One region of the Flexivirga aerilata genome, then DNA from elsewhere that is predicted to be linked to it. Evidence: predicted binding sites of a transcription regulator. Region 1 holds the regulator's gene; the other holds the start of a gene.
What was found. The regulator HrcA, encoded in region 1, represses chaperone genes, less so after heat shock. The targets are predictions, from matches to a motif close to TTNGCACTCGNNNNNNNCGAGTGCNAA.

Region 1 (6,398 bases):
GGCAGCATCGCCGCGGCACCGATGCCCTGGATCACCCTGCCGCTCAACAGGATCGGCAGCCCGGGCGCAACAGCGCAGACCAGCGACCCAACCCCGAAGCCGGCCAGACCGGCGGCGAAGCAGCGGCGCGGCGAGAAGCGGTCGGCCAGGGCGCCCGCGGTGAGCAGCAGCGCCGCCAGCGGCACCGTGTAGCTGTCGACGACGCCCTGGGCGCCGGCCGTGCCGCCGCCCAGATCGCGGTCGATGCTGGGCAGTGCGACGTTGACCGCCGACACGTCCAGCAACACCAGGAACATCGCGGCGCAGAGGACGAGGAGGGGCGCACGAGGCGTGAGCGGAGCGGGACGGGTCGGTGTGCGGGGCGTGGCTGCCGTCATACGACGAGCGTGGGCGGGTGAACCTTCGGTGGCCGCCGAAGCGATCCCGGGTGAGGATGGGTGGCATGACCGAGAGCACCCGCGCCGACGAGGGCGACGTGTCGCCGATCGCCGCGATGTTCGCCGACCGGGCCCGCGCCCGGATGATCGCCGCGCTGATCGACGGGCGGCGCCTGCCGGCGTCCCGGCTGGCCGCCGAGGCCGGGGTGAGCGCGGCGACGGCGAGCGGTCACCTGCGCAAGCTGCTCGACGGCGGCCTGGTGCGGGTGGAGGCGAGCGGCCGGCACCGCTACTACTACCTGGCGAGCGCGCAGGTCGCGGCCGCGTTCGAGGCGCTGGTCGCGATGACGCCGCTGCCGCCGGTCACCTCGCTGCGGCAGGGCACCCGCCTGCAGCGGTTGCGCACCGCGCGCACCTGTTACGACCACTTCGCGGGCCGGCTCGGCGTGTCGCTCACCGAGGCGCTCATCGCCGACGGGGTGCTGCGTCCGCTGGACGGCACCTGCGACACCCGCCGCGACGGCGACCGGCTGTCCGCGCCGATCGAGCAGCCGTCCTTCGAACTCGGACCGCGCGCGGCGACCGCGCTACGCGCCTGGGGCGTCGACCTCGAGCAGGTGCAGCGGGCGAGCCGCCCGGTGCTGCGCTTCTGCCTCGACTGGACCGAGCAGCGCCATCACCTCTCCGGCGGCCTCGGCGCGGCGATCCTGCGCACCGCCCGCGACAACGACTGGGTGCGCCCGGGTCCGCGTCCTCGCGAGCTCGCGATCACCGACGCCGGCACCGCCGCGTTCGCCGGGCTGGCGCCGCAGCTCGCCGGCTGACTACCACTCCCGCGCGAGGAGTATGGCGAGAGCCGCGGGCCCGGCACTCGACGCGCGCAGCACGGTCGGCCCGAGGCGGGCGGTCACTCCGCCCGCTGCCTCGAACGCCGCGAGCTCCTCGGGCGAGATCCCGCCCTCGGGACCGACGACCAGCAGCACCTCGCCGGCATCGGGCAGCTCGACCTCCCGCAGCGGCCGGGTCGCGTCCTCGTGCAGCACGATCAGCGCATCCGCCGCGCCGGCACGCGACACGGCGCCGCCCCCGGACACCACGGGCTCGACGGCCGGCACGGTCGGTCGCCTCGACTGCTTGCTCGCTGCGAGCACGAGCGACTCCCACTTGCGGCGGGCCTTCTCGGCCTTGTCGCCCCGCCACTGCACGATGCTGCGCGCTGCCTGCCACGGCACGACACCGTCGACGCCGAGCTCGGTCGCGGACTCCACCGCCTGCTCGTCGCGGCCGCCCTTCGCGAGCGCCTGCATCAGCACGAAACGTGTTGCGGGCACTGGGCTTTCGCCGATCTCGGCGACTCGCACGGTGAGTTCGTCGCGAGCTGCGGCGACGACCTCACCCACCGCCACCCGCCCCGAGCCATCGGCGACCTGCACCGTCTCGCCGGCGCCGATCCGCCGCACGACCGCGGCGTGACGCGCCTCGTCGCCGAGGACCCGTATCACGTCACCGACCCCGGCACCCTCCAGGGCGCCGGGGCCGGTGAAGAAGAGCGGAGCGGTCACTTGGCCTGGAAGGCGTCGCGCAGCTTGCCGAACAAACCCTTCTCGACACGGCCGAAGCGTGCCTCCGGCCGCTCCTCGCCGCGCTCCTTGGCGAACTGCCGGAGCAACTCCTCCTGCTGCGGGTCGAGCTTGGTGGGCACCCGCACGTTGGCGTGGACCATCAGGTCGCCGCGCTGCTGGGTGCGCAGGTGGGTCACGCCCAGCCCGCGCAGGGTGATGACATCGCCCGGCTGGGTGCCCGCCTCGATCGCGACGTCCTGCGTGCCGTCGAAGGTCTCCAGCGGCAGCGAGGTGCCCAACGCCGCTGCGGTCATGGGGAGTTCGACCGAGCAGTGCAGGTCGTCGCCCTGTCGCTGGAACATCGGGTGCTTGCGCACCCGCACCTCGACGTAGAGGTCACCGGCCGGGCCGCCGCCCGGACCGACCTCGCCCTCGCCGGTCAGCTGGATGCGGGTGCCGCTGTCGACACCGGCCGGCACCTTGACCGAGATCGTGCGCCGGTCGCGCACGCGGCCCTCGCCGGAGCAGTTGAAGCAGGGGTCGTCGATGATGTCGCCGTAGCCGCGGCACGCCTGGCAGGCTCGCGCGGTCATCACCTGGCCGAGGAACGAGCGCTGCACCTGCTGCACCTGTCCCGAGCCGTGGCAGATCTCGCAGGTGTGCCGGCCCGTGCCGGGCCGGGCACCGTCACCGTGGCAGACGTTGCAGACGACCGCGGTGTCGAAGGTCAGCTCCTCGGCGCCCCCGAAAACCGCTGTGCCCAGCTCGATCTCGACGCCGATGAGCGCGTCCTGCCCACGCTGCTCGCGTGAGCGCGGACCCATGCCGCCGGCGGCGGTGCCGCCGAAGAACGCGTCCATGATGTCGCTGAACGAGAAACCCTGGCCGAAGCCGGCCGCGCCCGCGGCACCGGCATAGGGGTCGCTGCCCATGTCGAAGGCACGCCGCTTCTCGGGGTCGCCCAGCACGTCATACGCCTGGGAGATTTTCTTGAACTGGTCGGACGCCTCCTCCGTGGGGTTCACGTCGGGGTGCAGTTTGCGCGCCAGCTTGCGGTAGGCGCGCTTGATCTCTTCCTGGGTGGCGTTCTGTGCGACACCGAGGTCACCGTAGTAGTCGTTCACGAAAGTCCTTGCAACAGAAGGTTATTGGTTGAGTATGTCGGTGACGTAGCGAGCGACCGCCCGCACCGCCGCCATGGTCGTGGGGTAATCCATCCGGGTGGGGCCGAGCACGCCGAGACCGGCCACGCTGCCGGCCGTGTAGGACGTGGTGACCACCGAGGTGCCGGTGAGGCCGGCGACGGTGTTCTCGGCGCCGATCCGCACCGAGACGCCGTCGGCGATCTGCTGCCCGTCCATTTGCGCGAGCAGCCGCAGCAGCACGACGTGCTCCTCCAGCGCCTCCAGCACCGGCCCGATCGTCATCGGGAAGTCGTTGCTCGACCGGGCCAGGTTGGCCGTGCCGGCGAGCATCACCCGCTCCTCGCGCTCCTCGGCGAGGACCGCCGCGATCTCCCGCACCAGCGCGGCCTGCACGTCACGGTGGTCGCCGGGATCCCCGATACCGCCGCCATCGCCGGCACCCCCGCCATCCGCCGTGCCGCCGCCGAGCTCGCCCGCCCACTCGCGCAGAGCAGTCGACGCCGCGGGCCGGCGCAGCCCCGAGCTGCGCTCGTTGATGGCACTGCGCAGCGCGCCGACGAGGGTGTCGCCCTCGGCGACGGTGAGCGGACGCGGCAGGTCCAGCACCCGCTGCTCCACCTGCCCGGTCGACAGGATGACGACGAGCATCACCTTGTCGGCCGCCATCGTCACCAGCTCCAGGTGCCGGACCGTCGCGGTGTTGAGCGACGGATACTGCATGACCGCCGCCTGCCCGGTCAGCGACGACAGCAGCCGGGTGGTGCGTGAGATCACGTCGTCGAGGTCGACCGACTGGCCGAGGAAGGTGCGGATCGCGGTGCGTTCGGCCCGCGACAGCGGCTTCACCTCGCTGAGCTTGTCGACGAACATCCGGTAGCCGGCGTCGGTCGGGATGCGGCCGGCCGACGTGTGCGGCGCGGCGATCAGCCCGTCGTCCTCGAGCGCGGCCATGTCGTTGCGCACGGTGGCCGCACTGACGCCGAGCTTGTGCCGCTCGAGCAGCGCCTTCGAGCCCACCGGCTCCGAGGTCGACACGAAGTCCTGCACGATCGCGCGCAGCACTTCGAGCCTGCGGTCCTCGCTCATGTCCACCTCCCACGGTGTCGCCGTCAACGTGCAACGCTGATTGGCACTCAGGTATGCCGAGTGCCAAGTCTACGTGCTCGGGAGTCGTTCCCCGGAATGCGCCGGACCGCGCACTAATGTTTGGCCCCGTGAACGACAGATACGGTGCCGACGTGCTCTCCGGCGACTGGAAGGCACCGCCCCGCGGACGCTCCCAGCAGATCCCGGCCGAGCGCGACCTGGTCGTCGAGGAGGTCGAGACCGGCTGGTGCGGCGCGATCGTGGGCGTCGAGAAGGCCGGCGGCATGCGGGTGGTGCACCTCGAGGACCGGCACGGCAGGGTGCGGGCCTTCCCACTCGGCCCGGGCTTCCTGATCGACGGCGCGCCGGTCGAGCTGGTCCCGCCGGCCTCCCCCGACGCCGGCCGGCTGGCCGCGGCACGCGAGGCCGCGAGCCGGACCGCCAGCGGCTCGCGCGCGGTCGCCGACGCCCCCGCGCGCGTCGCCCGCGGGTCTCGCATCTTCGTGGAGGGCCGGCACGACGCGGAGCTGGTGGAGAAGGTGTGGGGCGCCGACCTGCGCGTCGAGGGCGTGGTCGTCGAGCAACTCGACGGCGTCGACGACCTGCGCGCGGTCATTCGTGACTTCGCGCCGACGGCGCAGCGGCGCATGGGCGTGCTGGTCGACCACCTGGTGCCCGGCACGAAGGAGCAGCGCATCGTCGACGACGCTCTCGCCATACCGGAGGCACGGGAGGACGTGCTCGTGCTCGGGCATCCGTATGTCGACGTGTGGCAGTCGGTCCGGCCGGAACGCCTGGGCTGGGAGCAGTGGCCCGTCATACCGCGCGGAACGTCTTGGAAACACGGCATTCTCGCCGAGCTCGGCTGGCCGCACGCCAATCAGGCCGATGTCGCGCAGGGCTGGAAGCGCATCCTCGGCACCGTGCGCACCTATGCCGACCTGCAGCCCGAGCTCCTCGGCCGCGTCGAGGAACTCATCGACTTCGTCACCGCGAACGGCTGACCGCCCGATGACCGATGCGGGGCTCTCGGCCGAGCTGGTTGCCGTGGTGATGACCGTCGACCGCGGCCGGCCGTTCGTCGTCGCGAGCGGCGAGCCACCGGCGCTGCCGGCCGGGCCGCTCCGCGCGGACGAGGAGTCCCTGCAGGCCGGGGTGCGCGAATTTGCGCGCGAACACATGGGATTCGAGCTCGGGTATGTCGAGCAGCTCTACACGTTCGCCGACCTCGGGCGCTTCACCGACGGGCGCCGGGTCGTCTCGATCTCCTACCTCGGCCTCACCCGGGCGGACATCTCCGGCAGTGAGCGCCCGACCGACTGGTCCGCGCTCTACGACCTGTTGCCGTGGGAGGACCGTCGCCACCTCGACTCCGACGCCGGCACCACCGACCGTCTCGGCGAGGAGCTGGAGGCGGCGCTCAGGCGGTGGGCCGGCGACGACGCCGACCGTCTCGAACGCTGCCGATTCCTCTTCGGCTACGACGACCGGGCCTGGCGTCCCGACCTCGCGCTGCAGCGTTACGAGCTCCTGTGGGAGACCGGCCTCGTCGCCGAATCTCCAAGCGCCGCAAAGATTTCCGCGCTCACCGCCGGGCCGATGCTGCACGACCACCGACGCATCCTCGCGACCGGCCTGTCCCGCCTGCGGGCCAAGCTGCAATACCGCCCGGTGGTCTTCGAACTCATGCCGGAGACGTTCACCCTCGGCGAGCTGCAGGAGACGGTCGAGACGATCGCCGGCCAGCCGGTGCACAAGCAGAACTTCCGCCGCGCGGTCGAGGTGCAGCACGAGCTGGTCGAGTCCACCGGCGAGGTCTCCCACGACACCGGCGGCCGGCCCGCCAAGCTCTACCGCTTCCGCCGCTCGGTCCGGCAGGAGCGCGACCAGGTCGGCACCAAGCTGCCGATCCCGCGCGCCGCCCGCTGACGGCATACACCCCGCCACCGCACACACCCCGTCACCACCCCCTGATCGCCGGTGTTATGCTCACTTCAAGCAAATACTCATTTCGAGCATTTGATCTCCGACGAAGGAGCGCCATGAGCATCACGCAGGACCACCCGGCGTACGACCACGCGGCGGCATACGACGCCGTCCGGCACGTGATCCCCGAGATCGAGTGGGCCATGTATGCCGAGGACATCGAGGCCATCCACCGGCTGAAGCGGGAGCAGGACGCGGTCATCCTGGCGCACAACTACATGACGCCCGAGGTCTTCCACGGC
Region 2 (6,398 bases), on a different contig from region 1:
CCGCGTATGACGGTGAAAGCCCTTTGATGACAGCCGGATTGGGGATGACCTTCGCCAGGCCGAGGGCACCGATGGTGACGAACCACAACACCATCACCGGCCCGAAGAATCGCCCGACCACCCCCGTGCCGAACCGCTGCACCAGGAAGAGCACGGTGATGATCAGCGCACCCAGCGGCACCACCCAGTCCCGCAGCCCGGGCGCCGGCACCTCCAGGCCCTCGATCGCCGACATCACCGAGATCGCCGGCGTGATCACGCTGTCGCCGTAGAACAGCGACGCGCCGAACACGCCGAGCAGCATCACCAGGCCGAACCGCCGCCCACCGGGCCGCACATGCTGCCGGGCCAGCGCCGCGAACGCCATGATGCCGCCCTCGCCGTCGTTGTCCGCGCGCAGGATGAAGCTGACGTACTTGATGCTGACCACCACGGTGATCGACCAGAAGACCAGCGAGATGACGCCGTACACGTCACTCGGCGTTGCCCGGACGGTGTTGTGGTCGATCGAGAAGACGGTCTGCAACGCGTAGAGCGGACTGGTGCCGATGTCGCCGAAGACGACGCCGAGCGCACCGAGTGCCATCGTGGCGAACCCGGCTCGTGGGTGACCTGACCGGTCGGGGGTGTTCACGAGGCGCCATTGTCCACCAGTTCGCTGCAGGTATGACGAAGGCGGCCGCCCTCCCTTCCGGGAGGACGGCCGCCAACTTTGAAGGTCTCGCTCGATGACTCCCAGCGGAGGCCGGGGTCCCCGCGAAGTATCGGAGCGAGGAACGAGCGGAGAACTTCGTGGGGTGGCTCAGAAACTGTGCCTTCTGGACTTCTTCCTCACCCTCCGCTCCGGCCGGCGGCTACGCTCCTACGTCGCTGCGCCGCCAACCTACGCTGCGGGTTTCGTCAGAAGCCCATGTTTTCTGGGCTTCTTCCTCACCCTCCGCTCCGGCCGGCGGCTACGCTCCTACGTCGCTGCGCCGCCAACCTACGCTGCGGGTTTCGTCAGAAGCCCATGTCGCCCATGCCACCGCTCGGGTCCGCCGGCATCGCCGGGGTCTTCTCCGGCTTGTCGGCGATGACCGCCTCGGTGGTGAGGAACAACGCGGCGATCGAGCCGGCGTTCTGCAGCGCCGACCGGGTCACCTTGGTCGGGTCCGGGATGCCCATCTTGAGCATGTCGCCGTACTCGCCGGTGGCGGCGTTGAGGCCCTCACCGACGGGCAGGGAGCGCACCTTGGCGGCGACGACACCCGGCTCGAGACCGGCGTTGGCGGCGATCTGCTTCAGCGGCGCCTCCGAGGCGACCTCGACGATGTTGGCACCGGTTGCCTCGTCGCCCTTGAGCTCGAGCGCGTCGAACGCACCCTTGCCGGCCTGCAGCAGCGCAACGCCACCGCCGGCGACGATGCCCTCCTCGACCGAAGCCTTCGCAGCGCGGACCGCGTCCTCGATGCGGTGCTTGCGCTCCTTCAGCTCGACCTCGGTGGCCGCGCCGACCTTGATGACCGCAACACCGCCGGCTAGCTTGGCCAGGCGCTCCTGCAGCTTCTCGCGGTCGTAGTCGGAGTCGGAGTTCTCGATCTCGGCGCGGATCTGGCTGACCCGGCCCTGGATCTGGTCGGCGTCGCCGGCACCCTCGACGATGGTGGTCTCGTCCTTGGTGACCACGATCTTGCGGGCCTTGCCGAGCAGGTCGAGGTCGGCGTTCTCCAGCTTCAGGCCGACCTCCTCGGAGATGACCTGGCCGCCGGTCAGGATCGCGATGTCGCCGAGCATGGCCTTGCGACGGTCACCGAAGCCCGGCGCCTTGACGGCAACGGACTTGAAGGTGCCGCGGATCTTGTTGACCACCAGGGTCGACAGGGCCTCACCCTCGACGTCCTCGGCGATGATCGCGAGCGGCTTGCCGGACTGCATGACCTTCTCCAGCAGCGGCAGCAGGTCCTTGATCGAGGAGATCTTGGAGTTGACGATCAGGATGTAGGGGTCGTCGAGCACGGTCTCCATGCGCTCGGTGTCGGTCACGAAGTAACCGGAGATGTAGCCCTTGTCGAAGCGCATGCCCTCGGTGAGCTCCAGCTCCAGGCCGAAGGTGTTGCTCTCCTCGACGGTGATGACACCTTCCTTGCCGACCTTGTCCATCGCCTCGGCGATGAGCTCGCCGACGGACGCGTCGCCACCGGCGGAGATCGCCGCGACGGCCGCGATCTGCTCCTTGGTCTCGACGTCCTTCGACGCCTTGGTCAGCTCGTCCGACACCTTCGCGACGGCCGCCTCGATGCCACGCTTCAGCGCCATCGGGTTGGCGCCGGCGGCAACGTTGCGCAGGCCCTCCTTGACCATGGCCTGCGCAAGCACGGTGGCCGTGGTGGTGCCGTCACCGGCGACGTCGTCGGTCTTCTTGGCGACTTCCTTGACGAGCTCGGCGCCGATCTTCTCGTACGGCTCGTCGAGCTCGATCTCCTTGGCGATGCTCACACCGTCGTTGGTGATGGTGGGGGCACCCCACTTCTTCTCCAGGACGACGTTGCGACCCTTCGGGCCGAGCGTGACCTTGACGGCGTCGGCGAGGGTGTTCATGCCCCGCTCCAGACCGCGCCGGGCCTCCTCGTCGAATGCAATGGTCTTGGCCATGTGCAGTCCAATCCTCACGTGATTGTCGTACGAAGTCAGGTGTATGACGCCCGCGACGGACGAGCCCAGCGCACCGCGGCATTCGGAACCGCGCCGCGCAAGCGGCTCTCGCCATACATCCGATTGTCACTCTCAAGCAGAGAGTGCTAACGCCCATTATTGGCACTCTCCACCCGGGAGTGCAAACGGATCGCGACGGATCGACCCGCTCCCCATCGAGCGGACCACAACCGCACCGAGGGGTACAGCAATGACGGTGTTCTTGCTGTACCCCTCGAAGCGTTGGTGGTCCGGTCGATCAGAATCCCAGCGACCGGCCGACGATCTCCTTCATGATCTCGGTGGTGCCGCCGTAGATCGTCTGGATGCGGGCGTCGGCGTAGGCCTGGGCGATCGGATACTCGGCCATGTAGCCGTAGCCGCCGTGCAGCTGCAGGCCGGCGTCGGCGACCTTCTTCTGCAGCTCGGTCGTCCAGAACTTCGCGCCAGCAGCGTCGGCGACACTGAGCTCGCCGGCGACGTGACGCCGGACGCAGTCGTCGACGAAGACCCGCGCGACCTGTGCCTCGGTGGCCATCTCGGCGAGCACGAACCGGTTGTGCTGGAACTTCCCGATCGGCCGGCCGAACGCCTGGCGCTCACTCGCGTAGTCGAGCGACAGCTGCAGCACCCGCTCGATCGCGGCCGCCGCGATGACCGCGATCGACAGCCGCTCCTGGGGGAGGTTCTGCATCAGCGAGACGAAGCCGCTGCCCTCGGGCCCGAGCAGGTTCTCCTTCGGCACCTTGACGTCGTCGAAGAAGAGCTCGGCAGTGTCCTGCGCGTGCATGCCGAGCTTGTCGAGGTTGCGGCCGCGCTCGAAGCCCTCCATCCCCCGCTCGACGACCAACAGGCTGATGCCCTTGTGCCCGGCGTCCGGGTCGGTCTTGCAGACCACGATCACCAGGTCGGACAGGATCCCGTTGGAGATGAACGTCTTCTGGCCGTTGAGCAGGTAGTGGTCGCCGTGATCCTCGGCGGTGGTCGCGATGCCCTGCAGGTCGCTGCCCGCTCCGGGCTCGGTCATCGCGATGGCCAGGATCTGCTCGCCGCGGCAGACGCCGGGGAGCCACCGCTGCTTCTGCTCGTCGGTGGCCAGCTGCAGGAGATAGGGAATGATGATGTCGTTCTCCAGCGCGATGCCGAGACCGTCGACGCCGAGCTTCACCTGCTCCTCGGAGAACGCGGCGTTGAAACGGAAGTCGTCGGCGCCACCGCCGCCGAACTCCTCCGGCACGGCCATGCCGAGCATCCCGGCCTGACCGGCAGCCAGCCAGACGTCGCGGGAGACCACGCCGTCGGCCCGCCACTTCTCGACGTGCGGCACCGCCTCGCGCTGCAGGAAGGTGCGCGCCGACGCCCGGAACGCCTCGTGATCGTCATCGAAGAGCGTGCGCTTCATACGCCGTCCTCGAAGCGCTCCCCGCGGGCGACCTTGTCCTGCAACAACTTCGGCACCGCGAATCGGTCGCCGTAGGACTTCTGCAGCTCACCGGCGCGACGCACGAACCCGGACAGGCCACCGTTGTAGCCGTTGATGAACTGCAGGACACCACCGGTCCAGGCGGGATAACCGATGCCGAAGATCGAGCCGATGTTGGCGTCACCCACGCTCGTCAGGACGCCTTCCTCGAGACACCGCACCGACTCGAGCGCCTCGACGAAGAGGAACCGCTCCTTGATGTCGTCGAGCGGAATCTGTTGCTCGGCAACGGGAAACAGCTTGGTCAGGCCGGGCCACAGGTCGCCGCGCTTGCCGGCCTGGTCGTAGTCGTAGAAGCCCTTGCCGGCCTTCCGGCCCGGCCGCCCCTGCTCGATCATCGTGTCGATGACCGTGCCCGCAGGGCTCTCGGGCACCGGCTGCCCTTCGGCCCGCAGTGCGTCCTCGGTCGCCTTGCGGATGCGCTGCATGAGCTCGAGGTTGAGCTCATCGCTGATCTGCAGGGTGCCGACCGGGTATCCGGCCTGCCTTGCGGCGCGCTCGAGTGAGGTCGGGTTGACGCCCTCGGCCAGCATCGCCAGCCCCTCGTTGGTGAAGGTGCCGATGACTCGTGAGGTGAAGAAGCCGCGCGAATCCTGCACGACGATGGGCGTTTTGCCGATCTGCAGCACCAGGTCGTATGCCGCGGCCAGCGTCTCGTCGCTGGTCTCGGCGCCGACGATGATCTCCACCAGCTGCATCTTGTCGACCGGCGAGAAGAAGTGCAGCCCGATGAAGTCGGCTGGTCGCTGCACCCCCTTGGCGAGCTCGGTGATCGGCAGCGTCGAGGTGTTGGTGCACAGCACCGCGTCGGGCGCGACGTGATCGACGATCTCGCCGAAGACCTTCTGCTTCAGTGCCGGGTCCTCGAAGACCGCCTCGATGACGGTGTCGCAGCCGGCGAGGGCCGCGGGGTCACCGGTCGGCGTGATGCGGGCGAGCAGCGCGTCGGCCTTCTCCTGGGTGCTGCGCCCACGAGCAATCGCCTTGTCCAGCAAGCCTTTCGAATAGTCCTTGCCCTTCTCCGCCGCGGCGTCGTCGACATCCTTCAGGACCACGTCGACGCCGGCCTTGGCCAGCGAGTAGGCGATGCCGGCGCCCATCATCCCGGCGCCGAGCACGCCCACCTTGCGCGCCTGCCGGGGTGCTGGCCCGGACGGGCGGGAGCTGCCCTTCTTGATCGCCTGCAGGTCGAAGAAGAACGCCTGGATCATGTTCTTGCTGGTCTGACCCGCGGCCAGCTGGGTCAGGTAACGGCTCTCGATGCGGCTGGCCGTGTCGAAGTCGACCTGTGACCCCTCGACCGCCGCCGCGAGGATGGCGTAGGGAGCGTCATACGGTGCGCCCTTGAGCTGCTTGGTCAGCGACGCCGTGAACGCCGGGATGAAGTCCTTGATCGGGCCGCCGGCGGGCGTGCCGCCCGGGATCCTGAATCCCTTGACGTCCCAAGGCTGCACGGCGTCCGGGTGCTCCGCGATCCACGTGCGCGCAGCCTGGATGGCGGCATCCTGGTCGGGGACGACGTCGTCGATGATGCCGACCTCGCGCGCCTGCTCCGGGCGGAACTGCTTGCCTTCGCCGAGCACCTTGGTGAGGGCGTCCGCCAGGCCGAGCATGCGCACGGTGCGGGTGACGCCGCCGCCACCGGGCAGCAGGCCCAGCGTGACCTCGGGGAAGCCGAACACGCCGGCGCCCTCGGTGGCAATGCGGCGGTGCGCGGCGAGGGCGATCTCCAGGCCACCGCCGAGGGCGGACCCGGCGAGGACGGCGACGACCGGCACGCCGAGCGTCTCGATGCGGCGCAGGTCGCTCTTCATCGCCTCGGCGCCGGTGAAGAACTCGTCTGCGGTGTCGGAGGTGACCTCACGCAGGCGGGTCAGGTCGCCGCCGGCGAAGAAGGTCTTCTTCGCGCTGGTCAGCAGCACGCCGACGATCTCGTCCTTGTGCTCCACCAGCCAGTCGGTGGCCTCACGCAGCGAGCGGCGGAAGGCGTCGTTCATGACGTTCGCGGAGCCGCTGGGGTCGTCGAGGACGAGGGTGACGACGTTGTCGTCGTCCTTGCGAAGGGTGATGGTCTCGGTCTGCAGCACGTCGGCCACGGTGATTCCTCTCGAAGCTGGTTGGTCAGGTGCGGCCGCGGTCAGTGGAGCGACTCGACGATGGTGGCGATGCCCATGCCGCCGCCGACGCAGAGCGTCGCGAGGCCGAATCGCTTGTCCTGGCGCTCCAATTCGTCGAGCAGGGTGCC

Region 2: a site for HrcA is predicted at 2,755-2,781, ahead of groL (chaperonin GroEL). Genes of this name have one in related genera too.

Annotation. Positions count from the first base shown of each region.
Region 1 covers NZ_JABENB010000002.1:570,818-577,215, reverse strand. Annotated here, with positions in the region: gene HJ588_RS14550 (MFS transporter) at 1-377, opposite strand, end outside; gene HJ588_RS14545 (ArsR/SmtB family transcription factor) at 443-1,201, shown strand; gene HJ588_RS14540 (16S rRNA (uracil(1498)-N(3))-methyltransferase) at 1,202-1,939, opposite strand; gene dnaJ (molecular chaperone DnaJ) at 1,936-3,063, opposite strand; gene hrcA (heat-inducible transcriptional repressor HrcA) at 3,085-4,170, opposite strand; gene HJ588_RS14525 (DUF3097 domain-containing protein) at 4,299-5,174, shown strand; gene HJ588_RS14520 (NUDIX hydrolase) at 5,182-6,099, shown strand; gene nadA (quinolinate synthase NadA) at 6,213-6,398, shown strand, end outside.
Region 2 covers NZ_JABENB010000001.1:134,717-141,114, forward strand. Annotated here, with positions in the region: gene HJ588_RS00660 (potassium transporter Kup) at 1-634, opposite strand, end outside; gene groL (chaperonin GroEL) at 1,000-2,631, opposite strand; gene HJ588_RS00670 (acyl-CoA dehydrogenase family protein) at 2,930-4,072, opposite strand; gene HJ588_RS00675 (3-hydroxyacyl-CoA dehydrogenase NAD-binding domain-containing protein) at 4,069-6,249, opposite strand; gene HJ588_RS00680 (acetyl-CoA C-acetyltransferase) at 6,291-6,398, opposite strand, start outside.